3 regions of the Virgibacillus sp. 6R genome follow, and region 2 is predicted to be linked to each of the others. Evidence: predicted binding sites of a transcription regulator. Region 2 holds the regulator's gene; each other region holds the start of a gene.

The links. Region 2 encodes Rex, which represses fermentation and respiration genes when NADH is low (regulators of the CRP and FNR family bind a similar motif). Its sites were predicted from a motif close to TTGTGAAATATTTCACAA; they were not measured.
Region 1: pflB (formate C-acetyltransferase) is a predicted target of Rex. The motif match lies at 4,540-4,557, and genes of this name have one in related genera.
Region 3: arcA (arginine deiminase) is a predicted target of Rex. The motif match lies at 8,335-8,352, and genes of this name have one in related genera.

What each region holds. Positions count from the first base shown of each region.
Region 1 covers NZ_CP017762.1:1,883,946-1,894,576, forward strand. Annotated here, with positions in the region: gene BKP57_RS08590 (3-hydroxybutyryl-CoA dehydrogenase) at 1-557, opposite strand, end outside; gene BKP57_RS08595 (acetyl-CoA C-acetyltransferase) at 582-1,769, opposite strand; gene BKP57_RS08600 (heterodisulfide reductase-related iron-sulfur binding cluster) at 2,035-4,155, opposite strand; gene pflB (formate C-acetyltransferase) at 4,618-6,864, shown strand; gene pflA (pyruvate formate-lyase-activating protein) at 6,940-7,674, shown strand; gene argS (arginine--tRNA ligase) at 8,094-9,758, opposite strand; gene BKP57_RS08620 (YwiB family protein) at 9,755-10,198, opposite strand; gene BKP57_RS08625 (L-lactate dehydrogenase) at 10,591-10,631, shown strand, end outside.
Region 2 covers NZ_CP017762.1:1,592,137-1,602,767, reverse strand. Annotated here, with positions in the region: gene tsaB (tRNA (adenosine(37)-N6)-threonylcarbamoyltransferase complex dimerization subunit type 1 TsaB) at 1-567, shown strand, start outside; gene rimI (ribosomal protein S18-alanine N-acetyltransferase) at 575-1,027, shown strand; gene tsaD (tRNA (adenosine(37)-N6)-threonylcarbamoyltransferase complex transferase subunit TsaD) at 1,024-2,034, shown strand; gene BKP57_RS07260 (FtsW/RodA/SpoVE family cell cycle protein) at 2,241-3,416, shown strand; gene BKP57_RS07255 (ABC-F family ATP-binding cassette domain-containing protein) at 3,531-5,459, opposite strand; gene BKP57_RS07250 (redox-sensing transcriptional repressor Rex) at 6,013-6,666, shown strand; gene BKP57_RS07245 (YdiK family protein) at 6,754-6,957, opposite strand; gene BKP57_RS07240 (CPBP family intramembrane glutamic endopeptidase) at 7,084-7,794, opposite strand; gene groES (co-chaperone GroES) at 8,342-8,626, shown strand; gene groL (chaperonin GroEL) at 8,693-10,327, shown strand.
Region 3 covers NZ_CP017762.1:3,505,893-3,516,523, reverse strand. Annotated here, with positions in the region: partial or broken gene BKP57_RS16045 (galactitol-specific PTS transporter subunit IIC) at 1-208, opposite strand, end outside; gene BKP57_RS16040 (PTS sugar transporter subunit IIB) at 463-747, opposite strand; gene BKP57_RS16035 (PTS sugar transporter subunit IIA) at 761-1,228, opposite strand; gene BKP57_RS16030 (arginine repressor) at 2,695-3,171, opposite strand; gene arcC (carbamate kinase) at 3,256-4,200, opposite strand; gene arcD (arginine-ornithine antiporter) at 4,232-5,599, opposite strand; gene argF (ornithine carbamoyltransferase) at 5,707-6,723, opposite strand; gene arcA (arginine deiminase) at 6,944-8,173, opposite strand; gene argS (arginine--tRNA ligase) at 8,654-10,321, opposite strand.

The DNA of each region.
Region 1 (10,631 bases), 290 kb from region 2:
CCGGGGAAATCCTGAACGGTAACCGGCACTTTATTTAATTTTTTAGCCATTTGTTCAATGATAGAATAGGTTCCATCACTCGTCTGCACCGCCCGAATGATTTCTACCAATTGCATTATTGGAACCGGATTCATAAAATGCATCCCGATAACTTGATCTGGGCGATTCGTAGCTGCAGCAATTTCCGTAATGGATAAGGACGAAGTATTTGAGGCTAAAATGGTATGTGCTGGTGCTATTTGATCGAGTTCATGGAAAATAGCTGTTTTTACATCCATATTTTCTACGACGGCTTCAATGACTAAATCTGCCTTTGCTGCATCTTGAATGGTAGCTGCTCTTTCTATTCTTAGTAATGTATCGTCTCGCTGTTCTTCCGTTATCTTTTGTTTTTCACAAGCCCGATGCACGAACTTGTGAATCCTTTTTACCCCATGATTTAATGCTTCTGTTTGTTTATCGTACAACAATACATGAAACCCGGATTGAGCACAGACCTGGGCAATTCCTGCCCCCATTTGCCCAGCGCCTATGACCATAACTTGGTTTATATTCATATCTCCTCTTCCCCTTTGTTTGTGTTATCTTTTCGGAACTTCGATCAGAATGGCATCGCCTTGCCCCCCCCCACTGCAAATAGCTGCAATACCAAGTCCGCCACCACGGCGTTTTAATTCATAAATTAAGGTTAAAATAATCCGCGCTCCACTTGCACCAATTGGATGCCCTAAAGCAACTGCCCCCCCATTTACGTTCACTTTCTCAGGGTCAATCCCCGCAATTTTCCCGCTCGCTAGCGCTACTGCAGCAAATGCCTCATTAATTTCAAACAAGTCGATTTCACCTTTGGAATACCCCGTCTTTTCCAACAATTGATTAATTACTAAACCTGGTGTTTTCGGGAAATCTTCTGCAGGAACGGCGACCTCCGTATGACCTTTTATAATCGCTAATGGTTCCTTGCCAAGCTCGGATGCTTTATTATCAGACATCACAACAAATGCGCATGCACCGTCATTAATACCAGGTGCATTTCCGGCAGTAATGGTTCCGTCTCGATCAAATGCAGGACGCAGTGTTGCTAGCTTTTCGACAGTTGTGTCCTTTCTTGGCGCTTCATCTTGATCGACGATGATGGGGTCCCCCTTGCGCTGCGGCACTTCCATAGCTACAATCTCGGCAGCAAACTTTCCAGCCTCCATCGCTTGAATAGCGCGTTGGTGACTACGATAAGCCCATTTGTCCTGTTCTTCTCGCGTAAGTTCATATTCCTTTGCTGTTGCATTTCCATATGTCCCCATATGTACGCCTTGAAAAGAACAGGTTAACCCATCATGTACCATCATATCGACAACTTTTTTGTCTCCCATCCGGTTCCCCCAACGCGCATCTGGCAATAAATATGGCGCATTACTCATGCTCTCCATACCACCAGCAACAATGATCTCCTCATCTCCCAGCCGAATGAGTTGATTTGCTAACGTAACACTGCGCAGCCCTGAAGCACAAACCTTATTAATCGTTTCTGTTTTTACTTCCCACGGAATCCCTGCTTTTATAGCTGCTTGCCTTGAAGGAATTTGACCTTGACCACCTTGTAAGACATTCCCTATTATCACTTCATCGACATCATTTCCAGCAATTTCCGCTCGCTTTAACGCTTCTTCAATAGCCTTACCTCCAAGCTGCGAAGCGGTAAAGGATTGTAATGCACCACCAAATTTCCCAAACGGGGTCCTAGCCCCTGATACAATAACTGCTTCTCTCATCATTTATCCTCCACTCCTTCATTTGATTGAACGCTCGCTCATTATTCCTTTCATAATATGTTCAAAAAGCAAGGCAACCTAGCTTTTTGAACATATTCTATAGAGTATTAGAATAACAGGTATTGTGAAATAATCGAAGTATTTTTTATATCTAACCATGTTCCAAATATAGACAATCGAATGCATTTGGATTGTTCCACATTATTTCTACAATCATTCTCCCTTTGGAAAATTTTAGTTCACCCTTATCTATCAAGCTACTCTTCTATTCTATGTCCTTTATTTCAGCTGTTTTTATTTCCTCTTCATGAAATACAGAAATCGCTAAAATCTCTGCAACGTCCATAGTGCTAATATCTTCTTCTACTTCTTTCGCTTTTGTTCCATCACTAATCATCGTTAAACAATATGGACATGCACTAGAGATCATGTTTGGTTCTACAGCTAGCGCTTGCTCTGTACGTGCTACATTAATTCGATTTCCTGTCGTTTCTTCTGACCACATTAATCCGCCGCCTGCGCCACAACACATGCCATTTTCTTTACTACGTTCCATTTCTACTAACTCTAAACCTGGAATGGCCTGAAGAATTTCTCGAGGTGGATCATAAACACCGTTATATCTGCCTAAGTAACAAGAATCATGGTAAGTTAATCTTTGGTTAATCGCTTTTTGTGGTTTTAGCTTACCATCCATGACTAAATCATATAATAACTGTGTATGGTGATAAACTTCGGCTTCAAATCCAAAATCTGGGTATTCATTTTTAAAAATATTGTATGCGTGTGGATCAATGGTAACAATTTTTTTCACATCGTTTTTGGTGAATTCTTTAATATTTTTCTCGGCTATTTCCTGAAATAAAAACTCATTTCCTATCCGACGTGCCGTATCTCCAGAATTCGCTTCCTTATTTCCTAATATTGCAAAACTCACACCAGCCTGATTTAACAACTTCGCAAAAGCCAGAGCGATTTTTTGACTTCGATTATCATAAGCCCCCATCGAACTAACCCAGAACAGGTATTCAAAATCCTTACCTTCTTTACTCAGTTCTTTAATCGTTGGTATATGAACCGATTCATCCTGCTCACGCCACTTAATGCGATCTTTTTTCGATAACCCCCATGGATTACCTTGACGTTCAATATTCATAACCGCTCGTTGAACATCCTGATCCATTTTACCTTCTGTCATCACCAAATATCTGCGCATATCAATAATCGTTCCCACATGTTCATTGTTAACAGGACATGCATCTTCACAGTTTCGGCATGTCGTACAGCCAGCTAGTTCTTCTTCTGTAATGACATCTCCGATTAAACTAGCACTTTGCACCGTCGCTGCTGCCTCTTGTTTTGCAGATGCCTGATTTCCCGCTGCATTAGCAAATGCATATGCTGGAACCCATGGTGACTTCCCAGTAATTGCCGCTCCCTTTTCGGTTAAATGATCGCGCACCTTAATCATAATATCCATTGGCGAGAGCATTTTGCCTGTTCCTGATGCTGGGCAAACATCTGTACATCTGCCACATTCTACACACGCGTAAAAATCAATCATTTGATGCTGCTCAAAATCTTCAACTTTTCCTACCCCAAACGATATTTCTTCTTCATCTTGATCTTCATCCATTTCAAAATCGATTTTCTTCAATTTTCCTGGAACGCGTTTACTTAAAAACACGTTAATAGGTGCAGCAATTAAATGCGCATGCTTGGATTGTGGAACGTAAACCAGGAACACAAGAATGGTAATGGTATGAATCCACCACGCGACATAAAACAACACCATAGCGCCCGTAGTAGGTAACCAGGAAAAAACCATCGCAATAACACTGGCAACCGGCTCTGTCCACGTTGGATCATGTCCATGCCATAACTGTGCCATTCCATTCCCAAACAGCACAGAGATCATTAATGTGCCAATAAACAATAAAACTAAACCAGCTTTAAACCCCCGCTTGAGGCGGACGAGCTTTTCAATATAACGGCGATAAAAAGCCCATATAACTGCGACGAGAATCATTAATGTTACTAATTCCTGAAAGAATACAAATCCCGGATAAATCGACCCTAATGGCAAATGACTTTCAGGGGATAACCCCTTAATAAACATGTCAATCGCACCAAATTGCACGAGAATAAATCCGTAAAACATCATAACATGAATGATACCCGACTTTTTATCCTTTAATAGCTTTGACTGACCAAAAACAATCTTCCCTATTCTTCTGAATCGTTCTTTAAAATCCCGATCAAATTCTGACTTTCTCCCCAAACGAATATACGCTACACGTGTAGCTACAACTTTAGCAAATAAATACACCCCATAGATGGTGATAATCGCAAACGCAATTGCATTTACAAGCAAAAATGTATTCACTTTACTCACTCCCCCTTATCGTGCAGTAAACCAATTCAGACAGGCGTACAACTCCCTTCACATGACAGCGATTGCATTATTCAGAAAAATAGTTTGTTTTCAAATCTTATATCTACTACTATAAATATGAATGATCATTCAGTCAACTATTTATCTAATGAATTTAACTTCATAACACAAACTATCAGAAATTTCAGCCGGATAATTATTGATAATATTTTGGTCTTAACGCTTCCTTAAATTTCATACCCAGCATTGATTTTTTTAAAATTTTTGTTGCTAATCAAAATAGTTTGTGAAAATGAAGGGAGAAATAACCACGTTTATGTAAGCGCATTCTTTATGACCCCTTATGTATAAAGGAAAATGTCATAAAATAATCACATGTGAATTCTTTCACAACTATGGTTTTTTCGGTATACTATTAGTAGAAGCTTTAATATTTCTGAAGGAGGTAGTTTTATGACTACTACTACTTTAACCCCTTGGAGAACTTTCCGCACGGGGAAATGGGAACAAAATGTTGATGTTAGAGACTTTATTATACGTAACTTCACTTGCTACGAAGGTGATGAACAATTTTTAGCTAAACCTACTCAAAACACATTGGATCTTTGGAAGCAAGTGACAGAACTTACTGCAAAAGAACGTGAAGCTGGCGGCGTATTAGATATGGATACAAAAATCCCTTCAACCATCACTTCACATGGCCCTGGATATCTTGATAAAGATAAAGAAACGATTGTCGGATTTCAAACAGATAAACCATTCAAACGCGGTTTAATGCCATTTGGTGGTATTCGCATGGCAAAAAACTCATGTGAAGCATATGGCTATGAACTAGATAAGGAAACAGAGCATATCTTTACAGAATATCGAAAAACGCATAACCAAGGAGTATTCGATGCTTATACCCCTGATATGCGAAAAGCACGTAAAGCTGGTATTATTACAGGCTTGCCTGATGCTTATGGTCGTGGGCGTATTATTGGTGACTATCGCCGTGTTGCCCTATATGGTGTGGATTTCTTAATTGAGAAAAAACAAGAAGAGCTTACGCTATTAGAAAATGATGGAATTATGTCAGAAGATATTATTAAACAGCGTGAAGAGCATATGGAACAAATAAGGGCATTACATGAATTAAAGCAAATGGCCGAAAGCTATGGTTATGACATTTCTAAACCAGCTACAAATGCACAAGAAGCTGTTCAATGGTTATATTTTGCTTATTTAGCTGCAATTAAAGAACAAAATGGCGCAGCAATGAGTTTAGGACGCGTATCTACTTTCCTAGATATCTATATGGAACGTGATCTAAAAGAAGGTATTCTAACAGAAGAACAAGCACAAGAACTAATTGATCATTTTGTTATGAAATTGCGTTTAGTGAAATTTGCCCGTACGCCAGAATATAATGAATTATTTAGCGGGGATCCTACTTGGGTAACAGAATCCATTGGTGGTGTAAGCTTACAAGGAGAGCCACTTGTTACGAAGAACTCATTCCGTTTCTTACACACATTAACCAACCTAGGACCTGCTCCAGAGCCAAACTTAACGATTCTTTGGTCAACAAAGTTACCAGAAGGCTTTAAAAAATATTGTGCGAAAATGTCTATTGAATCAAGTTCTATCCAATATGAAAATGATGATTTAATGCGTAAATATTACGGCGATGACTACGGTATTGCATGTTGTGTAAGCGCAATGGAAATCGGTAAACAAATGCAATTCTTCGGCGCACGTGCTAACTTAGCAAAAGCATTACTTTATGCTATTAACGGCGGCGTAGATGAAAAATTAAAAATGCAAGTAGCACCACCACTTCGTCCAATCACATCTGATGTATTAGATTTTGATGAAGTGATGGAAAGATATGACGTAATTTTAGATTGGTTAGCTAAGCTTTATATGAACACATTAAACGTCATTCATTACATGCATGATAAATATGCGTACGAACGCATTGAAATGGCATTACATGACAAAGACGTGCTTCGTACCATGGCAGGCGGTATTGCAGGACTAAGTGTAGTTGCCGATAGCTTAAGTGCCATTAAGCATGCAAAAGTTCATGTTATTCGTGATGAAGACGGCTTAGCAGTCGATTACCGTATTGAAGGTGATTTCCCTAAATATGGTAACAACGATGATGCAGTTGACTCTTTAGCTGTTGATGTTGTCAATAGATTTATGAATAAGTTCCGTCAACATGAAACATACCGAAATGCTGTGCCAACATTATCTATTTTAACCATTACTTCTAACGTTGTTTACGGTAAGAAAACTGGTAACACACCAGACGGACGTCGGGCTGGCGAACCATTTGCACCAGGTGCTAACCCACTTCATGGCCGTGACCAATCAGGTGCACTTGCATCTTTAAACAGTGTAGCTAAAATTCCATACGAAAATTCGATGGACGGTATTTCCAATACGACAAGCTTTGTTCCAAAAGCACTTGGTAAAACGGAGGATGAACGTACTAGCAACTTAGTATCAATACTTGATGGGTATGCAAGTAAAGAAGGACATCACCTAAACATTAACGTATTTGATCGCGAAACACTGGAAGATGCTATGGAGCATCCGGAATTATATCCACAATTAACGATTCGTGTAAGTGGATACGCAGTAAACTTTATCAAACTAACGAAAGAGCAACAGCTTGATGTTATTAACCGTACATTCCATAAAGGACTGTAAGGATACTAGTAAATTTATTTTGTCAGGAAGGGCGCTTACTCTGCCCTTCCGCTCTTAAAGAAGGGGGCTTTACCAATGATCGGAAGAATTCACTCGATAGAAACGTGCGGTACAGTAGACGGACCAGGATTACGTTATGTTATCTTTTTGCAAGGCTGTCTGCTTCGATGTCAATTTTGCCATAACCCTGACACATGGGACGTAAAAGGCGGGGTTGAAAAAAGTGTAGACGAAATCATTGCAGATCTACAAGACTACCTCCCATACATTAAAAATAGTGGAGGGCTTACGGTTAGTGGCGGAGAACCATTATTACAAATCGACTTTCTGTTAGAGCTGTTTAAAGAATGCAAGAAATTAGGTGTCCACACGGCAATTGATACATCAGCTGGATGTTTCCGAGAAAGCCCTACTTTTTTAAGGAAAGTGGATGAATTATTAAGCGTTACAGACCTTGTACTCCTAGATATCAAACATTTAGATAATGATTTACACAAACAACTTACAGGTATGCCAAATGCGCATATTCTAAAGTTTGCTAAATTATTAGCAGAGAAAAATACACCCGTTTGGATTCGTCGCGTACTCATTCCTGGAAGAACAAACGATCCAGAAGAATTAGCGGCACTAAATGAATTTATCTCGAACCTAGGCAATGTACAAAAAGTAGAAGTCCTCCCATACCATACAATGGGAGTTTATAAGTGGGAACATTTAAACCTAGAATATCCACTTACCGGTGTTGAACCACCTACAGAAGCAGAAGTGGCACGTGCCAAAGAAATACTATCTATTCCTACTGAATCGTAAGTTTAACTCGGGGGGTCAATAAGTAGACGACTAGTCCAACATCATATGGTCTAGTCGTCTTTTGTTTTTTTAACTTATATAGTGAATCTTCAATCCCACTAATTATTAGTACTGTAATGATATGACCTAAAAGCCTCTTACAAAATAGGGCATTTAGGTGCTGTTATCTCCTACTTAGACTTGTTTCAGTACAGCAGTACAGTATCCAACTCCTCTCAGACCGGGAGTCTTAAAGCACCTTATGTAAAAGACAAAGTCATTTTTCTTACATGGCTAAAACCTTGAATCTGCTACAGGAATTTTATCGTTTGGCTTAATAAGAGATGGATAGAAGTTAATAAAATGGGCCAACACTTATATCTTAAAGTGATGGCCTGTTTTCTTAGTCAACGTAAAACCCTATTCCATTTATAACAAGACTACATTTTTTCTGGAGCTGAGACCCCTATCACTCGTAATGCATTTGCCAATGTAATCTTCACAGCTTGCATCAAAGCAATACGTGCTTTTGTTCTTTCTGTGTGGTCCATATCCAATACTTTTTCTGCATTATAGAAGCTGTGTAATAACGAAGCTAGATCGAATACGTACTGTGTTACCTTATGCGGTGTTTGTTTGATAGCAGCATCCGCGATAACTTGAGGAAATGCAGCCAGCTTTTTGAGCAGATCGCTTTCTTTTTCTGTGGTTAAGAGAGAGACATCTGCTTTACTATCAACGGAAAATCCTTTTGCCTCTGCTTGCTTCAGCATCGTACAAATACGCGCATGTGCATATTGCACATAAAAAACAGGATTATCATTTGATTCTGAGCGAGCAAGGTCCATATCAAAATCAAGCTGCGAATCATTTGAACGCATAACAAAGTAATAACGAACAGCATCTACGCCAACTTCTTCCATCAGCTCACGAAGTGCTACGGCTTTTCCAGTACGTTTACTCATGCGTACCTTTTCACCATTTTCAAATAAATTAACCATTTGAATAATTTTTACGGCAAACTTTTCAACCGGATAACCTAGTGCCTGGATAGCTGCGCGCATCCGAGGAATATATCCGTGATGATCAGCCCCCCAAACATTGATAATTTGGTTAAACCCGCGATCAAGCTTGTTTTTATGATACGCTATATCAGGTGTTAAATACGTGTAGCTTCCATCTTGTTTGATTAATACACGATCCTTGTCATCACCAAATTCCGTAGATCGGAACCAGGTCGCCCCATCTTTCTCATATGTGTATGCAGCGATCTTTCCTAGAGTTTCAACAATTTTATTTTCCTTATAAAGGGAACGCTCTGAAAACCAAGAGTCGAAATGTACGCCAAATGCTTGTAAATCTTTCTTTATTTTACCTAATTCATAGCTTAATCCATACTCTTTAAAGAAAGCTAAGCGCTCTTCTCTATCTTTTTGCGCCCATTCATCTCCATATTCTTGACTTAACTGTTTGCCAATTTCTGCAATATCTTCTCCATGATAACCATCTTCAGGCAATGTTGCTTCTTGCCCCAACGCTTGCAAATAACGAGCTTCTACAGAGAGCGCTAAATTATCAATTTGATTGCCGGCATCATTAATATAATACTCTCGTTCAACCTGGTAGCCCGCAGCATCTAATACATTACAGAGCACGTCTCCAAAAGCAGCACCTCGAGCATGGCCTAAATGCAAATCGCCAGTCGGATTCACAGATACAAACTCCACTTGGACACGTTCATTGTTACCTGCTTGTGACCTTCCATAAGCCGATCCATCTTTCAAGATGTTTTGAACAATGGAACCAAGAAAATCCTCTTTCATAAAAAAATTAATAAAGCCTGGACCGGCGATCTCCACTTTTTCAACAGAAGCCTCTGCCTGATTAAAATGATTTACCATTTCCTCTGCTATTTGACGTGGGGCTTTTTTTGCCACCCTCGCTAGCTGCATAGCAATATTCGTTGCAAAGTCCCCGTGGTTTTTATCTTTCGGTTTCTCAAGCACCACTTCTGGCATTTCGTCTTCATTTGCAAGTCCTGCCTGCAGGACGGAATCCTTAATTTGATGTTTCAATGTTTCTTCCGTTTGTGCTAATAGGCTCATGCCATGTCCACCTCTTTCATAATTAAGTCGATCTTTTGCTGCCTTACTTGCTGTCCGTTTAGCTTGACATCATAAACAATTTGCAGGCTGCCATTCCTTGCTGGGGTTAAAGGCTCATAGACAATGGCTGTCGTAAAAGTTTCCATATGTAAATTGCCATAAGGATGCTTCAGTACATTTTCTGTCGCTTTATTAACATGGAATTGCTGATTCATGCTAAGATTACCAGAGCGTTTCAAACTCACTTTATCTGGTTGAATAGTGACCAGATTTTTCACAACAGACGCATCTTCTGCTACTTCCTCAAAAGTAAGAACGTCTATATTGCCCTTCTTGTAAAGAACTCCAGTTTGTTTACTTTTATAAGATTCCTTTTGTCCATCGTCATCAATGGTCGTATAAAGTTCAATCAATACAGATATTTTCTGTTTATTCGGCATATTAAATCCTCCATTTAAAGCTGTTACAGATGGAGATCTACTTCCTAAAATCGTTTGGAATAGTGTATTCTTGTGTATTCTATTATAACAAAGAATATTAATCAAGCGGAGGGAAGAAAGGGAAAAAAGGGAAGATTTTAATATACAATCGGACAAGCTTATTTTGTCTAATTTCTGTTGTCGAAATATAATATCGCTCTTTAGCTTAGTACTGTTCTTTATTTTCCCCGTAACCGCTATCGTGAAAATAAAACGAATACATAAGTAATATTTTTTAATATAGTGGTTTCTTTTTTAATCAACGAGGCAACATATTATTGTAGGTATTCATACGAAAGGGATATAATCATCACATATCATACAAAATGACCTACTCAGAGGAGGAACTATTTATGGATATCACACCAGGAAATAAAATTGTTTTAGTAGGCAC
Region 2 (10,631 bases):
GATCAACTAATGAAAGAAGTTAATATGAAACCTGAACAATTGGAAAAAATAATTGTTGCAAAAGGTCCGGGTTCCTATACAGGGGTTCGAATCGGATTGGCTACCGCTAAATCCATGGCCTGGGCATTAAACATACCTGTTATTGGTGTTTCAAGCTTGGAAGTACTGGCATATCAAGGGCGCTTTTTTAATGGTGTCATCTGCCCTTTTTTTGATGCGAGAAGAGGATTAGTGTATACAGGATGTTATCGCTGGGATAATAATACGATGAAACTTATCCGGAAAGAAGAAAATTTTGCTATGGATGATTTGCTTGAGGAACTTAGCAGTTTGAATCAACCAGTATTATTTTTAAGTCCAGACATAGCGATTCATCAAGAGCAGATTAAGGCAGTACTGGACGATTTAGCAGTCATCCCTGAGGAACCAGACCATTTGCTTCGAGGAGTGCACTTAATTGCTGCAGCAAAAGGAAAACAACCAGAGCTAACACATACACTTCGTCCAAATTATCTTCGCTTAGCAGAAGCAGAGGCTAAATGGTTGGAAAAAAATAAAGGTTGTTAGCATAGTGATGAATAATGAAATAATAATTAGAAAAATGGCTCTAACAGATATAGATGCTGTCATGCGCGTAGAAAAGGAGTCATTTTCTACAGCTTGGACGATGGAGATTTTTTATCAGGAACTTACAGAAAACCCTCATGCTCATTATTTTGTAATTGAATATAACGGAAATATTGTAGGATATGCAGGTTTATGGATTGTTTTTGATGACGCGCAAATTACAAATATTGCCATTTTGCCTTCATATCGTGGAAAAAAGCTGGGTGAGCGTTTGTTCCAACACATGATGCATCATGCCTTGATCCACGGAGTTTGTCGTTTATCGTTAGAAGTAAGACAATCCAATATAGTTGCCCAAAAACTGTATCGGAAATTTGGGCTCGTCCCAGGTGGAATTCGTAAGCATTATTATACAGATAACCAGGAGGACGCAATTGTAATGTGGGTGAATATAAAATGAATAAAGAATTATTAATATTAGGTATTGAAACAAGTTGTGATGAGACTGCCGTTGCAATTGTGAAAAATGGCAAGGAAATCTTGGCAAATGTCGTGTCTTCACAAATTGAAAGCCATAAGCGTTTTGGCGGCGTTGTGCCGGAAATTGCCTCACGCCACCATGTTGAGCAAATCACATATGTATTAGAGCAAGCGATGGAGCAAGCAGCTGTTTCCTGGGATGAGATTAGTGCAATAGCTGTTACAGAAGGACCGGGGTTAGTAGGCGCGCTTCTGGTAGGGGTGAATGCGGCAAAAGCGCTGGCTTTTGCAAAGCACAAGCCATTAATCGGAGTACATCATATTGCTGGGCATATTTATGCAAATCGCCTGCAACAGGAATTCCAGTTTCCTTTACTTGCACTGATTGTCTCTGGTGGTCACACAGAGTTGGTGATTATGAAAGCGCATGGTGAGTATGAACTAATCGGAGAAACTAGAGATGATGCAGCTGGAGAAGCTTATGATAAAGTTGCTAGGATGTTAGATTTACCTTACCCAGGCGGACCAGGAATTGATCGATTAGCAGGGCTGGGAGAAGAAACGATTGAATTCCCACGTGCTTGGCTGGAAGAGGGAAGCTACGACTTCAGCTTTAGTGGATTAAAATCGTCGGTTACAAATACAATCCACAATGCAAAACAACGTGGGGAGACGTTGAAACCGGAGGATATTGCAGCTAGCTTTCAAGCGAGTGTGGTAGATGTGTTAACAACTAAAACAGTGCGGGCTGCAAAACATTATAACGTAAAGCAAGTGATAGTAGCTGGAGGTGTCGCTGCAAACAAAGGGCTTCGGTCATCTTTACAACAGGAATTTGCAAATTTGAAGATTCCTTTACAAATTCCCCCACTTTATTTATGTACAGATAACGCTGCGATGATTGCAGCTGCTGGTGCGATTGCTTTTGCACAAGGAAAACGGTCTACACTGGACTTAAACGCTCGTGCCTCTATGCCATTAAAGTAACCCAAGTTATACACAACCCTGTGCATAACTGTGAAAAATATTGTTATAGCAATATTACATTAGTGGATATTTTTTGTGGATAAATGCTATGTTGGTTGTGGATATTGTGAATAACTTCCATAATAACTTGCGATTAACTACTTGCAAACATGTTTACGGTGTGGATAATTAGAATTAGAGTAAATGTAGAAATTTGGTGATCAGCAATGTCAAAAAAGCAATCCTATTTTGTACAAACAGATTTAATTTCAATTTTTATTTTACTTGTATGTGTTAGTCTGCTTGCCATTTATAATGCACAACAATTAGAGCAATATGAGGGTAAAAACTTTTTATTACAGCAGGCAGTTTGGTTTACGGTTGGAGTTGGTATTGTAGCCGCCATTCAATATTTGGATGTGGAACAGATTTATAAAACAAGTGTATACGTTTATGCATTTGGTTTGTTCGTACTTTTAGTGTTGATAATTAGTCCAGAAAGTATTGCACCAACGAGAAATGGAGCAAAAAGCTGGTTTGATTTGAAGGTCGCTACTATCCAACCATCTGAATTTACAAAAATAACGACGATCGTTTATATGGCAGCAATTATCCACAAGCATAAAGAAAAATTTGTTATACCGACAATCAAATCGGACTTAAAATTGCTCTTTAAAATCCTTGCCATTGTAGCTGCTCCGGTGTTATTGATTATGAAGCAACCTGACTTTGGTACGTCCATGGTTTATCTATTTATAGCTGGTGTTATTATTATCCTTTCAGGTATTAATTGGAAGATTATCACCACATTAATTGTTAGTATTTCATCTGGTTTGGGAGCTGTGTTAGCTTTTATCGTTAAGTTTCCTGATTTAGCAAAAGATTTGGTCGGTAAAGAGCAGGAATACCAAATAGACCGAATACTGACTTGGTTTGATCCAACGCAGGAAGCAAGTGATGCCTCATGGCATTTTGATCAGGCCTTTATGGCACTTGGCTCCGGACAATTATTTGGCAAAGGGTTAGGTAATCAGCAAGTGTCGTTTCCCGAAGCGCAAACTGACTTTATATTCTCTATTATAGGTGAAAGCTTTGGCTTTGTCGGCAGTGCGCTCGTTATCTTTTTGTACTTTATTTTCCTGTACAAACTGGTGATGATTGGTCTTTCGATTTATAAACACTCTGCCTTTGCTGCGTATACTTGTTTTGGCTATATGAGCCTAATGCTTATCCACGTGTTTCAAAATATTGGCATGGCTTTAGGAATCATGCCAGTAACAGGAATACCGCTACTTTTAGTAAGCTATGGTGGAAGCTCGGTGATGGCAGCGATGCTCGGTTTCGGAGTGATTTACCGGATTGCTGTGGAAAACTCTATCCAAAACGATTATTTATTTAAATAGTGCTTGTGGATAAGAAACGATAACACCTGTTTTATCCACAAAAATTCATTGTCGGTCTTCGTGTATATAAAATTGAAATTCCCCCACATGACAAGCAAATGTCATGTGGGGGAGTTAATCTTCCTGCAATATTGTCCATTCTTCCATTAATTGATCGATCTTCTGTTTATGTTGATTTACCTCTTGCGATAGTTCCAACGCTTTTTCATGATCTTGATATACTTCTGGTAATTCCATCTGGCCTTCCAATCGCTCTACTTGACCTTCTAACTGTTCAATTTCTGTTTCCAGTTCCTCAATTCGCCTTTGTTTCTTTCGTTCTTCTCGCTGCATTTGTTTATCACGTTCAAAATCAAGTCTTCTTTCACCAGAGGAGGTTTTGCCACTATCCTGTTGTGTTTTATTCAATCGTTTTAATTCTGCTTCTTCCGCCTTTTTTTCCAAATAATAATCATAATCTCCAAGATAGATCGTCGTTTTTAATTTTTGCAGTTCTGCCACTTGATCAGCGATTTTATTAATAAAATAACGGTCATGCGAAACAAATAAGATCGTACCAGGGAAATCGATTAATGCCGCTTCTAATACTTCTTTACTATCGATATCTAAATGGTTGGTAGGTTCATCGAGAATTAATAGATTTGCTTTTTGCATCATCAATTTTGCTAAAGCTAATCGCGCTTTTTCACCACCACTTAAAGCATTTACAGTCTTTAAGACGTCATCTCCGGAAAACAGGAAATTACCGAGTACGGTTCGAATATCTTTCTCATTTGTCGTTGGGTAGTCATCCCATAATTCCATAAGTACTGTTTTGGAGGAGTGTAAGTTTGCTTGTTCCTGATCATAATAGCCGATTTGTACATTGGTTCCGAGCTGAATAGTTCCTTGAGTCGATTTTAGTTGTCCAGTCACCATTTTTAATAACGTCGTTTTACCAATTCCGTTTGGCCCAACAAGAGCAATTCTTTCTCCTCGGTTGATCTGCAGATGTACATGTTGAAATAAATAATCTGTTTCACCTGGATACCGGAACGACAAGTCGTTTATTTTCAGCACATCATTGCCACTTCGACGGTTAATCCTAAATGAAAACGATGCAGAGGCTTCATCACCTAATGGTTTATCTATTATTTCCATTTTTTCCAGTTGTTTACGTCTGCTTTGGGCTCGCTTCGTTGTCGAAGCTCGTACAATGTTCCGCTGAATAAAGTCTTCCATTTTCATAATTTTTGTTTGTTGCTTTTCATATTCTTTCCATTCTTTTTCAAAATCAAGTGCTTTTTGCTCTAAGTATTTACTATAAGTTCCCACGTATCGTTTTGTCTGATGCCGAGAGATTTCATAAACAATAGACACTGTTTTATCCAAAAAATAGCGGTCGTGTGATACAACAACTACAGCCCCGGGATAATTGCTTAGATAACTTTCAAGCCAGTTTAATGTTTCAATGTCCAAATGGTTGGTCGGTTCGTCTAAAATAAGCAACTGCGGCTTTTTTAACAACAGCTTTCCCAATGAAAGCCTTGTTTTTTGCCCGCCGCTTAGTGTTTGAATCGGTGTGTCATAATCAAACATGTGAAAATTCAATCCATTCAAGACGGCTTTTATATCTGCTTCATAAGTATAACCCCCATTTTGTTCATAACTGTGCTGTAGGCGGTCATAATCATGTAATAATTTTTGATAAGCTTCTGGACTGTAGTTTGTAGCTTGCTCCATTTGCTGTTCCATGAAGCGAAGCTGTTGTTCTTGTTTTTTTAATTCAGGAAACACAGTAAGCATTTCCTGCCAAATCGTTTTTTCAGTTTCTAGCGTCGTATGTTGTGCGAGATAACCCATTGTCAGGTCTTTAGGTCGGAATAATTCACCCTGATCGTAACTTAGTTCTCCTGCCATTATTTTCAATAAAGTAGATTTCCCCGAGCCATTTCTTCCAACAATTGCTATTCGGTCATGGTCTTTTACTTCCAGCTTTATATTTGATAAGATTTTATCAGCACCAAATGATTTTGTGAGTCCGTTGATTTGCATCAGTATCATTATATTCACCCCATCTCTCCTAGTGTATCTTACTTTCCTAAAATCAATCAATATAATTGTGAACTAAGTCACGACTTATTTCCATATTTCTGTTAAAATAAAGGAGAGATAGTGAGAGATTAAATATATTATAAAAAAGCTTTACGTTATTTTAGGTATCTACCTTTCCCTGCTTACATGAAAAAAGAAAAAGAAAGACGAATAAGTTGCCTTTAATTTCCATTTTTTAAACATAGGAATAACAAGAAATTGATAGGAAGGGAGTAATAGTGCATTAGGCTCTTTGTATATGGAAGTGTAAATGATTCGAATAAATTTACGCAAAGCCCATTGTTTTAGAATGGACGATATTTGTATCGAGATAATGAATCATTTTAAAGTATGAAGCATCCTTGCCTATAGCATAAGAACTTTGGTTTTGTATTTTTTGTTGCTTTTTTATGTAAGCGATACACAATTTTGTTAGGAAAATGTTAACGGTAGAGCCGAGATATTAGTTGATAGTATGTTTTAACGAACAACCAATATTGAAGTAAAGGAAGGAATTAATATGATGGAGCAAAATAAAATACCTCAAGCGACTGCAAAGCGTTTACCACTGTATTATCGATTTATAAACAATTTAAATCATCAAGGAAAAAAGCGTGTATCTTCAAAAGAACTCAGCGATGCGGTTAAAGTTGATTCAGCTACAATTCGCAGAGATTTCTCGTATTTTGGAGCGTTAGGTAAAAAAGGATACGGTTACAATGTGGAATATTTGCTTGAATTTTTTCGGAAAACATTGGATCAGGATGAAACGACAGATGTTGCACTTATTGGTGTTGGTAATTTAGGTACGGCATTTTTACATTATAATTTTATGAAAAACAATAATATAGCAATTAAAATGGCGTTTGACAGCGACCCTAAAAAAGTAGGAACCACGATTAGTGATGTTCCAGTGTACCATATTGAGGAATTAGATGATAAATTGGGCGATATTCAAGTGGCGATATTAACTATCCCCGCAAGTGAAGCACAAAGTATGGCTGACCATTTAATTGAACAGGGTGTTGAAGGAATATTGAATTTCACACCAGCGAGAATTACTGTACCACCAAATATTCGAGTGCATCATATCGACTTAGCAGTAGAATTACAAGCATTGGTTTATTTCTTAAAACATTACCCTCTCACCACAGATGAAGAAGAGGAAGAGGAGTAAGTAAGGTGGATATAGCTTTTTCTGCAGTGGGCTAACAAATTTATATGCTTTCTAGAGTAAACAAGCAGGAATAAGGAAGTGTCCCCCTTATTCCTGCTTGTTGTTCCGTTTGCGCTGAAAGTGAATAGCTAGTAAACGGATGCCAACACCAGTCTCAAGCGTAGCAAATAATGCTAAGACCATCGTTGTTATATTCCACATTGTCTCGTCTACACTTAAAATAGCAACATATGTAAAGAATGCTCCCATAATAAGATAGATGATCCCCATTGTCTTGGGTGAAACTCTCATAATTTAAAGCCTCCAACAATAAAACGTTTTCTTATTTTACGTCCAATCTTAATTAATCGAAATCTTTGTCTATTACAACAGCGCAGGAACCAGAACATAGCTGTATCTGGTTCCCGCTAACTATAATTAAAAATAACCAAAGAGAATAGTTTGCAGTTCATTTAGCTGTTTTTCCAGTTCTGCGGGATCAATGTTGTATTGTGCAATTACAACAAGCCCGTTCATTGCCATATGAGCAAAAATGGGAACGATGATTCGCTTTGTTTTCACATATAAATAAGCAAACACGAGCCCCATTGTTCCGTAAACTAAAATATGCTGCGGTTCACGGTGAATCAAACCGAAAATAACTGCAGATAAAAGTGCTGCAATAAAAAAGTTCGTCCGTTTATAAAGACCTCCGAAAATAATTTTGCGAAAAATTATTTCTTCTAAAATGGGTGCAGCTAGAATTGGAATGATCATAAATAAAGGGACAGCTCGAGTCATTTCCATGATTCCTTGTGTGTTTTCGGAGCCTGGTTCAACTCCAAATACCATCGTTTGAATAAAGTTAGCTATGCCTTGGCTAAATATAGCTATAAACGCACCTAAAAGTGACCAGATGATGATCCCTCCAACAGAAGCACCATCACGTTGCTGCAATCCTAGCTTCATATCAGGCTTCATCAAGAACAGTACGACAATAAGACCTAATACAAAACTGATAATCGATCCATAAACAATTGCTTCTCCTTTGGAAACTGTAAATGCATTATATACTAAATTCGCTGTTAAAAAGACAGAAAACTGTGTAATAATGTAGGTAATAATAACCCACCAATATCTTTTTGGCAAAATAAAACGACTCCTTTTCTTTGGTGTACATATAGATTCTATTCATACTTCTTATGATTTTTCCTAATGGGATGAAGAAAAAGCAAGTAAATTAATAGTCCATTTAACTAATGTATTTTGAAGCAAATGGAGAAAAACAGAATTTTTTAGTATAGTTTTTATAACCGTACAGTATTTTATTATGGGGAGTTAAAAACCCAGCAAAAATACTATTCATTGTTTAAGTAGTTTATATTTGATTCATCTCATCTATTAACGATAACATAGAATGTACATGTTATTTTATCATAAATAGATGATTCTATATAACAGAAAGATTGAACGTATATGTATGATGGTAATTAGACTAAAAAGTTTGGTATATTGCATATTATCCGTTAAAGTTTATGCTTCTTTTTTACTGCATGTAAAAAAACAAAATAAAAAAATTATGCTTTCATACTTGCATTTTTATCTGGAATTATTTATTATAATAATTGGAATTAGCACTCACCTGATTCGAGTGCTAATAAAAATATGAGAATAGGATTAAGGAGGCTTTCTACACATGATTAAACCACTAGGAGATCGCGTTGTTATCGAGCTTGTTGAACAAGAAGAAAAAACTGCAAGCGGTATCGTACTTCCAGACTCTGCAAAAGAAAAACCTCAAGAAGGAAAAGTTGTTGCAGTTGGTTCTGGTCGCGTAACAGAAGATGGGAAAAAAATTGCCTTGGAAGTAAAAGAAGGAGATCGTATCATTTTCTCTAAATTTGCCGGTACGGAAGTGAAATACGAAGGCAAAGAATACTTAATTCTTCGTGAGAACGACATCCTGGCTGTAGTAAGCTAATCTCGATATAAATATAGAAAATACTTAATTTGAACTAACTTGAACAAATCAAAGGAGGACTTATCGATGGCTAAAGAAATTAAATTTAGTGAAGATGCTCGTCGCGCAATGCTACGTGGTGTAGATGCATTAGCAGATGCGGTAAAAGTTACATTAGGACCTAAGGGACGTAACGTTGTATTAGATAAAAAATTCGGTTCACCGCTTATTACTAATGATGGTGTAACGATTGCAAAGGAAATCGAGCTAGAAGATCATTTTGAAAATATGGGAGCTCAGCTAGTATCAGAAGTTGCTTCTAAAACAAATGACGTTGCTGGTGACGGTACAACGACTGCAACTGTATTAGCTCAGTCCATGATTCGTGAAGGTCTTAAAAACGTAGCATCCGGTGCTAATCCGGTTGGTGTTCGCCGCGGAATCGAAAAGGCTGTTGAAGTAGCAGTAAAAGAACTAAAAAATATTTCCAAGTCAATCGAAAGCAAGGAATCTATTGCTCAAGTAGCAGCAGTTTCTTCTGACGATGCAGAAGTTGGTAAGTTAATTTCTGAAGCAATGGAACGTGTTGGTAACGACGGAGTTATTACTATTGAAGAATCAAAAGGTTTCAACACAGAGCTAGAAGTAGTTGAAGGTATGCAATTTGACCGTGGATATGCTTCTCCATACATGGTAACAGACCAAGACAAAATGGAAGCAGTTTTGGAAAATCCGTACATCCTAATTACGGATAAGAAAATTGGTAACATTCAAGAAGTATTACCTATACTTGAACAAGTTGTACAGCAAGGAAAACCTTTATTGATGATTGCTGAGGATGTAGAAGGCGAAGCGCTTGCTACATTAGTAGTTAACAAATTGCGTGGAACATTCAATGCAGTAGCTGTAAAAGCTCCTGGATTTGGTGACCGTCGTAAAGCAATGCTTGAAGATATTGCAACGTTAACTGGAGGAGAAGTTATTACAGAAGATCTCGGCTTAGATCTTAAGAGCGCTACGATGGATCAGCTAGGTCGTGCTGCTAAAGTAGTTGTTACAAAAGAAAACACTACGATTGTAGAAGGTTCTGGTAACCCTGAAGCAATCTCTGCACGTGTTGCGCAAATCCGTGCACAAGTGGAAGAAACAACTTCTGAATTTGATAAAGAAAAGCTACAAGAACGTTTAGCTAAGCTAGCAGGTGGAGTGGCAGTTGTTAAAGTTGGAGCTGCAACAGAAACGGAATTAAAAGAACGTAAGCTACGTATTGAGGATGCTTTGAACGCTACTCGTGCAGCTGTAGAAGAAGGTATTGTTGCCGGTGGTGGTACAGCATTCATGAACATTTACAACAAAGTAGCTGAACTAAGCCTTGAAGGTGATGAAGCAACTGGTGCTAACATTGTACGTCGTGCTATGGAAGAGCCAGTACGTCAAATCGCACACAATGCTGGTTTAGAAGGATCTATCATTGTTGAGCGTCTAAAAGGCGAAAAAGTTGGTATTGGTTACAATGCTGCTACTGGCGAATGGGTAGACATGGTTGAAGCTGGTATCGTTGACCCAACAAAAGTTACTCGCTCTGCACTACAAAACGCTGCATCCGTAGCTGCAATGTTCTTAACAACAGAAGCAGTAGTCGCTGACAAGCCTGAAGAAGAAGGCGCGGGCGGCGGAATGCCTGACATGGGCGGCATGGGTGGAATGGGCGGCATGATGTAAAAATCCGCTCAAGAATGTTGATATAACAACATCTTAAGCGGATATGTACCCGTTCAAAACCATAAAAAATAAGATGAAAATAACATTTTTTTAAGAAATTAAGTTTGAAAGGGCGTCTTCGTATAAAGTTCTTACTTTTGCGGAAGCGTCCTTTTTCATTTTATTTGTTGTTACCGATAGTTTATATTTTGAACCAAGAAGTTACCAAAAAATGCTTCAGAAATATCTTTGCTTGATGGAATGTACAGACCTATTTTTAAGGATGGTAAATGGGTTAGTGGTTTAACTGGAGAGGAAATACGTC
Region 3 (10,631 bases), 1.9 Mb from region 2:
TCCTTGTGCAGCCGGACCCAAGATTAAGCGTCAACAAATCAATAACTAAAAATATTCCTACAAATGCTACACCAATTGTTACAGCCGAACGAAATGCTTTACCCACCTTCTGACCGAAAAATACTCCTAATATAAAAATGGCTACAGGTAAAATTACTGTTGCACCTAACCCTAGAAAGCTTTGAATAAAGTCAACAAATGATTGCAATTATTTAACCTCCCTAACTCAGGTAAGATATAAAGTGAAACTTCATCAGTAGGAGTTTTCTTCCATCTCCTACTGCATGTTGGTACCGTAATGGTATGACCTAAAGGCCCTTGAACGAATCGGGCATTTAAGTGCCGTTTTCTATCACTTAGACCCTTTTGTGTATCAACTCAGGTCTTGAAGTGGGAGTATTACGGCACCTTATATAAAGGATTTCTCGGCTCTATCGAAGACCGAGGAATCCATTCGTAGTATTATTTTTTAAGTTCGTCTACTATTTGTTTTTTCGTCTCTTCTGTACCAATACCAGTTAAAAATGAGCGTGCATTAATTACTGGAAACGGATACTCTTTTTTCGTCATTGCAGTTGTTACCAACAGATCTGCTGTATCTAAGTACGATTCAACTTCTGCAATTTTAATTTGAATCAGGTTGACATCTATATTATTTTTTCTAGCTATTTCCTCAATTGCACCATTTACCACTGTAGAAGTTGCAATCCCCGCTCCACATGCTACTAGCACCGTCTTTTTTGCCATACAATCACCTCTTTTAAGTAATACCTAGCTTCTTTTTTAACAGATTTTTTATATCGGTTTTATTTTTTTGACTTACGATATATGTTAGAGTTTTTTCATCTTGAAAGATTTGCATTAATTTTTGTAATAAAGATAGTTGAGAATTAGGCTCATTCATTGCTAACATAAAAATTAATTGAACTGGCGTTGTGTTATTCCCATCCCCCATAATAAAGAAATCAACTGGGCGCTTTAAAATAGCAAGACTTATTGTTTCCGTTTTGACATGTTTATCATCTGTATGTGGTATAGCTACTGACACGCCATTTGTGGGGAGACCCGTTGGATATTCTGCTTCTCTTTGAATAATTGCAGGAATAAAACTTTTTTTAACCAGGTTTAGATCGACTAGATTTTGGGCAACTATTTCTAATGCTTGTTCTTTCGTCTTGGCTTCAATATCCGTCAAAATAACGGATTCATCTAAAAAGCAATCACTCATTCCTTCACCTCATTTCATAAAGGACAAGATTAATTCTTAGAATCGAATCATTTCGTCAACAGATTCGGCGTTAGTATTCGGTTTCTTTTTTATTAGAACCTAACCTACTACATTCAATAGTGCAATGTGTTATGGTGCGGATTGATAATACTAAAGAATTTTATATTCCATTCGTATACTACTCATCCCCCCTCTTTGCCAGCATCTTTATATGATACATGGAGAGAGATACATTAGGACGCATTTACGATCTAAGAATTCATTCCTCCAGATATAAACAAATGAACATAACTCGGTTCTATCTTTTTAATATTAAAATAAACTCAGCGCTACCATTTGAATGAATTGCATCAACTAAATGGATTTACTCATTTGTGATCAAATCAATCAAGTGATTATGGTAGCTATCTATAGTTTGTTGCACAAATTAGGACGGAAACTATAAAAAATGTCCTAGTTTAAGCATTTCACTTCATCACGACACATCGGTTAAATGCGGAAGGCATATCTCTTAAATCAACATAAACTAAATATTTGCGAACGATTAAGATATGTACTCCCAACTAAAAGCTTACTCATCAAAAGCGTTTTAATTTGACTCCTGGAGCTAGTAACTTTACATAATATCATCCCCTATTAGTCTCTTAAGTTCATATCAAAAAATGAACCTAATTTACATATTACATACTATAATTATTGCATTGTGACAGACCTACAAAATATTTACTCCCATTATTATTTTTTATTATATACAAGTTTTTATTGTTTGTAAACAAAGTATATAATTATTTATTGTTTTGATTGTTATTATACTTTATGATTTTTTAAGAATGGTGGAAGGAAGGGCGGGGTGAGGTTTTAGTAAATGATTCATTGATGTAAGAGTTTTAGCTACTATAGTCGAAAGAATATTGCTAATGGGTTTAATCCTCATGATGTGAAATAATTGGCTGTTGAAAAAGGAACAAGCGCCCGTTTAGCAGCGAAAGCGAATGGAACGAATCAACTAAAGATAAAGGAATCATGCCACTAAAAGCAGGGGTATGCCGGCGCCTGAGCGGCAAGACCGTTTTTAGTCGGCCTTCCTCTTTGTGACGAACCGATGATGACTTATCGGAGGGCGCATTTCTAAAGACGCATCGTTGCCGGGCTCATGCGCCGGACGTCGCTATTCGGTTATTTCGTTATCCCCCAGGCACCTCATTTTATACTTTTGTATGAAAAAACAACTCTATTTAACTTATCTAACTCATTTATTTTAGACAGTATTTTAAGAATCTAAACATTATAAAGCAAAAGTTTTTTCGATAGATGGTGGCTCGCGCTCTAGGCGAGCCACGGTGGTTTCTTATCTTACAAAAAATTTCGATTCTTTATTGCGTGGGCAATATAAGGTCGAGCCTGCTATTAAAAAATTACGGGCTCTATAAAAACCTTAGCATTCATCGGAACTTTCGAGTATGCGTTTAAGTTGTGTCTTTATTCCAGATGGTCATACATTTCTTTTTTACTTTATCTGCTTCCGATTTAGTTCGACACAGTAATAAACAGTTGTCATCGCCACTAATGACACCTACTACTGGTGTCCAATTCAAAGATTCCATCAAATAGCCGATTGCTTTTGCATTCCCAGGTTCTGTCTTGATAATGACAAAGACTCCCGTTGCTTCAATGGATTGAATAGCATCAGAGTAAAACTGTTGTAGCTGTTTGATCGGGAAGTCGGAATTTTCCTCCTTTATATGATTGGATAACCTGTACCTTTCTACTCCATCTGGCGAATATTCTTTTCTTATTTGCATCTCTTGGATATCTCGAGAAATAGTTGTTTGGGTAACGTTATACCCGCAATCCTTTAATAATTTCCATAAATCTTTTTGGGTGCGGACTTCATTTATCCGTAGGAGTTCACGAATTTTTTCTTGGCGGTCCTGTTTACTCATAAAGAATTCCTCCCGGTCCAAATAAAAGAGGAATCCATTTTTGAAAACATGAACCCTCCTTATTAAATGCAAGACTCCTTATATTTAATGGTTTTTAATCACTGTTCCTGCATTTTCGTTAACAGCCTCCACAGCTTTATCCAAGGAAGTAATAATACATTTGCTACCAGGTTTTGATTCTACAAATGCAATTGCAGCCTCTACTTTTGGCAGCATACTTCCAGCAGAAAATTGACCTTCTTCTGCGTAATTTCTTAGTTCTTCTGTAGTCACCTGTTCCAGTGCTTTTTGATTAGCCGCTTGATAATTAACATATACATGTTCTACCTCAGTTAAAATAACAAGCTTGTCTGCTTGAATAAGCTCTGCCAGTTTTTCAGAGGCAAAATCTTTGTCAATCACAGCTTCTACGCCCAAAATTTTGTTATCCTTTCGGTAGACTGGAATTCCGCCACCTCCAGTACTGACTACAACCATTCCATTATCTACTAATGATTTAATAACTTCGTGTTCCAGAATTTTTACTGGCTTCGGTGATGGGACAACTCTTCTCCAACCTCTTCCAGCATCTTCCTTGAATGTAACGTCGTTTTTCTCCATCTGTTCTTTTGCTTCCTTTTCTGAATAGAAAGGACCGATTGGTTTTGATGGATTACTAAACGCTTTATCATCTGGATTAACTTCTACCCTAGTTATAACTGATGCAACTTGCTTATCTAAGCCTTCTTCATGCAGTTGATCATTGATCGCGTTTTCCAACCAATAGCCAATCATTCCTTGACTCATAGCTCCACATGTATCTAAAGGCATAGCAGGGGTTTGTTCACTATGCGATTGAATTTGCTGTAATAAAATATTACCAACTTGGGGACCATTTCCGTGCGTAATAGCGACTTGATACCCTTGTTTAATAATTTCAATCAATTGTTTTGCCGTATGGTTTAATGCCTCCTGTTGTGCTTCAGCTGTTGCACTACCAGACTGGATCGCATTCCCCCCTAGAGCAATTACAATTCGTTCATTTCCCATATTTTTCACGTCCTCTTTTTATCATTTCCTGTTAAATTGTTATCCTTCCAGTAATTAACCCGCCTATCGCAGTTACTGCTAAGACAACAAACAACACCATTAGCGCTTTTTCTATTGTGGTATCCTTTTTTTGAATATCGTTTTCTTTTAATGCCCATTTATAAAGGATGATCCCCGGCGCATATAACAACATGGTTAAGAGCAAATAATCAATACCGGCTGCATATACAAGCCATATTGCATAAATGCTCGCAATAAAACCAATTACTTTTTCCTTCGTACGCTTCTCTCCTGATTGGTACGCTTCTCCTGTCATTGTCAGTTTCACTTGATATAGCGCAGAGAGCAGATACGGAATTAAAATAGCTGAGGATGCTAAAGAAAACATAAAGTTATATGCGGCCTCTGAAAATAATAACGTAATTAGAAATAACTGAATGAGCCCATTCGTTAACCATAAGGAGTTCACTGGAGCATGATTCTTATTTTCTTTCGCTAACCACTTCGGAAACACCTTGTCTTTGGCAGTGACATAAGGTAGCTCTGCAGCAAACATCGTCCAGCCAAGCCATGCTCCTAAAACCGAGATGATCAGACCAAAGTTAATAACGATCGCTCCCCATTTCCCGACAATTGCTTCCAATACATAAGCCATCGCAGGATTCGGCAGATCAGCCAATTCTTCTCTTGACATTATTCCTAGAGATAATAGAGAGATTAAAATGTAAATTAGAAGTACACTAACTAAGCCTATAATTGTAGCTTTCCCGACATCGGAACGATTTTTAGCTCTTCCCGACATAACCACTGCACCTTCAATACCAATGAATACCCATAAAGTGACTAGCATCATACTTCTAACTTGTTCACCAACAGATGCCCAAGTAAAACCTTCTCCTCCCCAAAAATCAAATGTAAAGGTATCCCATTTGAACGCAATGATCGCTACAATAATAAACAGGAAAATCGGAATGACTTTTGCAATCGTTGCCACTGTGTTAATAAGTGCAGCAGAATTGACTCCACGCAACACAAGATAATGAACCAACCATAAGACGACAGATGCCCCAATAATACTAGCGACATTTTGTCCCCCTTCAAAAATGGGGATGAAGTAGCCAATCGATGAAAATACTAATGTAGCATAGGCAACATTTCCTAAAAACGCGGATAACCAATAGCCCCACGCACTATTAAATCCTAAAAATGTTCCAAATCCAGCCTTGGCATAGCTATATATACCGCTGTCCAACTCAGGTTTTCTTCTCGTTAAATTTTGAAAGACAAAGGCAAGCGCAATAATCCCAATTCCTGTAATTATCCAACCGATAATGGCAGCTCCGGCATTGGATCCAAGTGCAATATCGCCTGCTAAGTTAAACGCTCCTCCGCCAACCATGGAACCAACAACAAGGGCGATCAGTGCGACTAACCCCAGCTTTTTTTCTTCTTCACCCAATTTTCATACACCTCCTTTTTGATAAAGCAGGGAAAACCCTTCCATATTTAGCTGTTTACACTTCCATTGGTTGCTGCCATCACCGCTTTAATAGTATGCAACCGGTTTTCTGCCTCATCAAAGACAAATGAGTTGTCACTTTGAAAAACTTCATCCGTAACTTCCATTTCTTTAAGACCAAATTTTTCATAAATATCTCGTCCTACTTCTGTCTCTAAATCATGAAAGCTTGGTAAGCAATGGAGAAACATGACATCTTTATTACCTGTTTTTTCAAGCATTTCTTTATTTACTTGGTATGGATAAAGTAAATCAATTCGTTCTTTAAATTTATCCTCTTCTCCCATAGAAACCCACACATCTGTATAGATCACTTCTGCTCCAGAAACGGCTTCATCAATATCAGCAGTAATCGTAATTTTTGCTCCAGAATCTTTAGCCACTTCCTCCGCGTAATTGACTACATCTTGATCAGGGAATAATACTTCTGGAGAACAAATACGAATATCCATCCCTACTTTTGCCCCACCGATTAGTAAGCTGTTGCCCATATTATTTCGGCCATCACCAACGTAAACGAACTTAACCCCTTTTAAATGTCCAATATGTTCTTTAACAGTTAAAAAGTCAGCAAGAATTTGGGTCGGATGAAATTCATTTGTTAACCCGTTCCAAACTGGCACACCTGAATGTTCAGCTAAGCCATTTACTGTTTCCTGGTCAAATCCACGGAATTCAATACCATCAAACATTCTTCCCAATACAATCGCCGTATCACGTACTGACTCTTTCTTACCGAATTGAATGTCATTTTTTCCGAGATACTCTGGATGCGCTCCTAAATCAATACAAGCAACAGTGAAAGCACATCGCGTTCTAGTTGACGGTTTTTCAAATAATAGGGCAATATTTTGCCCTTTCATATAATGATGCGGAATGCCTGCCTTTTTCTTTTCTTTTAAGTCGACTGCTAAATCAAGCAAGTAATTTATTTCCTCTTCGGTAAAATCTTTTAACGTCAAAAAATGTCTGCCTGTTAATTTATCCGTTAGTTTTGTTCCCATTTCCATCCTCCTAAAATTTTATTTTCATTGTAAATAATGGTAATTATATACGCATTGAATATTCATTTGCTCATAGTTTTATATTTAAAAAGAACTTATCTAGGTGGCTTCCTTGTTGCAGTTGCTACACCAGTTGTGATTTTTGAATAGTTCAGTGTATGCAGTTACAATGCGACTATAAAAGCAACTTGACGCATTATTTTTAGCCTTTGGAATATCCTTATATATCTTTTCTTGACAATGGCATACTCATACAGCGAGGACCGCCACGACCTCTGGATAATTCGGAGCTAATGACTTCAATTACTTCAATACCATGTTCACGAAGTAATTTATTGGACACATAGTTGCGGTCATATGTGACAACAACACCAGGAGCGATTGCTAATGTGTTAGACCCATCATTCCATTGTTCTCTTGGTGCAGCAATAACATCTCCACCTCCACATGGGATTAAAGCTACATCCTTTAGCCCTAATAATTCTTTTAGTGTTTCCAACAAATTCGTTTTATGCGTAATTTTTACGGTATCTTCTTCTTTTCCTTTTTCCAGAATATAGATGTCCATTTGTCCGTCTTTATTCTGTATTTCTGGATGGATGGTGAACTTATCGAAATCAACCATCGTAAATACAGTATCTAAATGCATAAACGCTCTTGATTTTGGAATTTCCACAGCAACAACACGTTTTATTTCTGCCTGTCGTTTAAAAATACTAATCGCGAGTTGCTCTATTGCCTTTGCTGCTGTCCTTGCACTTATTCCTACTGCAATTGTATCTTTACTTAAAACCAGCTCATCGCCACCTTCTATCGGACACGGATAATCTCGATCTAACCAAACCGGTATATCAGACTCCGCATATCTTGGATGATGTCGGATGATATAACTCATAAATAGAGATTCTCGCTTCCTGGCAACTTCCCTCATTGGATTAATGGTTAATCCAGTCCCTATTGTTGCTGCTGGATCACGAGTGAAATAAAGGTTAGGCATTGGATCTAAATAAAATGGATAATGATTATCTAACATTTCATAAAGATGCTTCTTTTTCTCCAACGGTATTTCTGATTTTCGTACACCTGCCATCACTTTCTTTACCATCTCTTCTGTATCAAAGGACAGCAAAAAGTCGGCTATCTTTTGAGAACTTGCACCTTGGATATTGGATTCCTTTAATATATCCATCACAAATTGCTTTTTTAACTTTTCTGTATGAAGCGCTTCGGTCATTAAATTCGATAAATATAACACTTCAATTCCTCTATTTCGTAGCGTCGAAGCAAAATAATCATGCTCTCTTTGAATCATTGGTAAATGTGGAATATCATCGAATAACAAATGCCCTAAATAATCAGGGGTTAAATTTTCTACTTCTTTACCTGGACGGTGCAACAGCACGGATTGTAGCTCGCCAATTTCGGACTTAACATGTAATGGTTGCTTCATTTAAATACCTCCTCATATCATAAAAAAACTAATTTTCATCATTAAAATCTAAACTTGTCAACAATTAAATCCCATGCACTCCTGTACGACTTAAATACATGGTTTGTCTTGGTGTTAGTATAAACAGATCACAAACAGTTATTCATTGTTTATAAAGGGATTTGTTAAATCATACACGATTATTTTCTTGCTTTTATTCATAACAAATGGCAATTAAAGAGAAAATATCCTTCGAAAAAATGGTGTGTTTTTTTACCATCTACCTTAATTCAATAACATTCTTTTTCTTTTACTTATAGAGTCTATTTTGTTATCTAAATTTAGACATTAGAAAAACTTGGCTTGTCGCCAAGTCTTATGGCGGAAGCCTTTGTTTTTCTTATACTATAAACCAAAAAAATCTTATACTTTCCTATAGTGCAAAAAAGCCGTCTTAGTTGTGAGCTTTTCACAACTAAGACGGCTTTTAATCTTTACGTGTTACATCTGTTCTGGAGCATGCACGCCGATGAGACGCAGTGCATTGCCGATCGTTATTTTAACAGCTTCCAATAGCGCCAAACGAGCTTTCGTTAAAGCTAATTGTGTCTCATCCAACACTTTCTCTGCATTATAGAAGCTGTGTAATGCGGAAGCTAAGTCAAAGGCAAACTGTGTTATTTTATGCGGTATTCGTTTCTCTGCAGCATCTAACACCAGTTGTGGAAGCTCTCCTATTATCTTTAATAATTCAACCTCAGTACTGTGTTGTAACAAGGACGCATCATAATCTTCATAGGAATATCCTTCTGCTTGTGCTTTATTTAACAATGTACAAATTCTTGCATGTGCATACTGTACATAATAAACAGGGTTTTCGTTCGATTGCGAACGGGCAAGATTGATGTCAAAATCCAAATGCGAGTCACAGGAACGTGTATTCATCATATAACGCATCGCATCAACACCAACTTCTTCCATTAACTGACGAAGCGTTAGCGCTTTGCCTGTCCGCTTACTCATCTTCACTCTTTCTCCATCTTCAAATAGGTTCACCATCTGGATAATGGCTGTCTCTAATATATCTTTCGGATACCCTAACGCTTGAATCGCTGCTTCCATCCTTGGAACATACCCGTGATGATCAGCTCCCCAAACATTAATCAGCTTATCGAAGCCCCGCTCTAATTTATCGTTATGATACGCGATGTCAGAGGCTAAATACGTATAACTTCCATCTGATTTAATGACAACCCGGTCTTTATCATCCCCATATTTTGTCGTTCGAAACCATATTGCGCCATCTTTTTCATATATATCACCAGTCTGACGCATTTTATCCAATGCTTGGTCAACTTTACCTTCTTTATATAATGACAGTTCCGAAAACCAATGATCAAATTCAACCCGAAATCGTTTTAGATCATCTTCAATCTTTTTTAATTCATACTCTAGTCCATATTGGCGGAAATAGGCTAAACGTTCGTCCTTTGATTTATGAATCCACGTATCCCCTTCTTCTGCAGCCAATTTTTCTCCAATATGAATAATATCCTGCCCATGATATCCATCTTCAGGCACCTCTGCTTCTAGTCCTAATGCTTGCATATAACGCGCCTCTACAGAGAGGGCTAAATTATGAATTTGATTACCAGCATCATTAATATAATACTCACGTTCTACTTCATAACCAGCTGCTTTTAATACGTTACAGAGCGCATCCCCATAACTTGCACCGCGCGCATGTCCTAAATGAAGATCTCCAGTGGGATTGGCAGAAACGAACTCTACTTGAATTCGCATACCTTTTTTTGGATGCTTACCATAATCTTCACGCGCTTGTAAAACATGAGGAAGCAATGGAGTTAAATAATTATTGTCCATAAAGATATTAATAAACCCCGGTCCAGCAGTTTCCAGTTTACGTATATGTGTACCTTGCACATCCAAATGTTCTATAATATTTTGAGCAATTTCCCTTGGAGGTTGTTTTGCTACTTTTGTCAGCTGCATAGCAATATTTGTAGCATAATCTCCGTGCTGATCATTATTCGGTTTTTCTAACATAATTGGCGGGATATCGGATTCTTGATCCACTAATTTAGCTCGTAAAATAGATTTACGTACCGCTTTTTTTACCGCAGCTTCTGTCTCTTGTATAATGTTCATTGATGTCGTCCTCCTTGTGAATTTTAACCCCTCTGTAAACAATATTAATTCATAATGAAACAATAACAAGAAGCAAAAAATGGAATAGCTTCTCTATGAAATATGATACACCATGTCTCCCGTTTGCTGTTATCGTTTATAAGCACTATATAATCATTTTCACCAATTTCAGAAAAATTATATATGCACTTTTAATCACACCAATATGGATTAATGTTCCTTTGCGGTAAAGCTTATAGGGCAACGTGTTGCGCTATACATAAACAATCTACATACATGTTTTTTTGAATTTTACATCAGAGTTAGACCA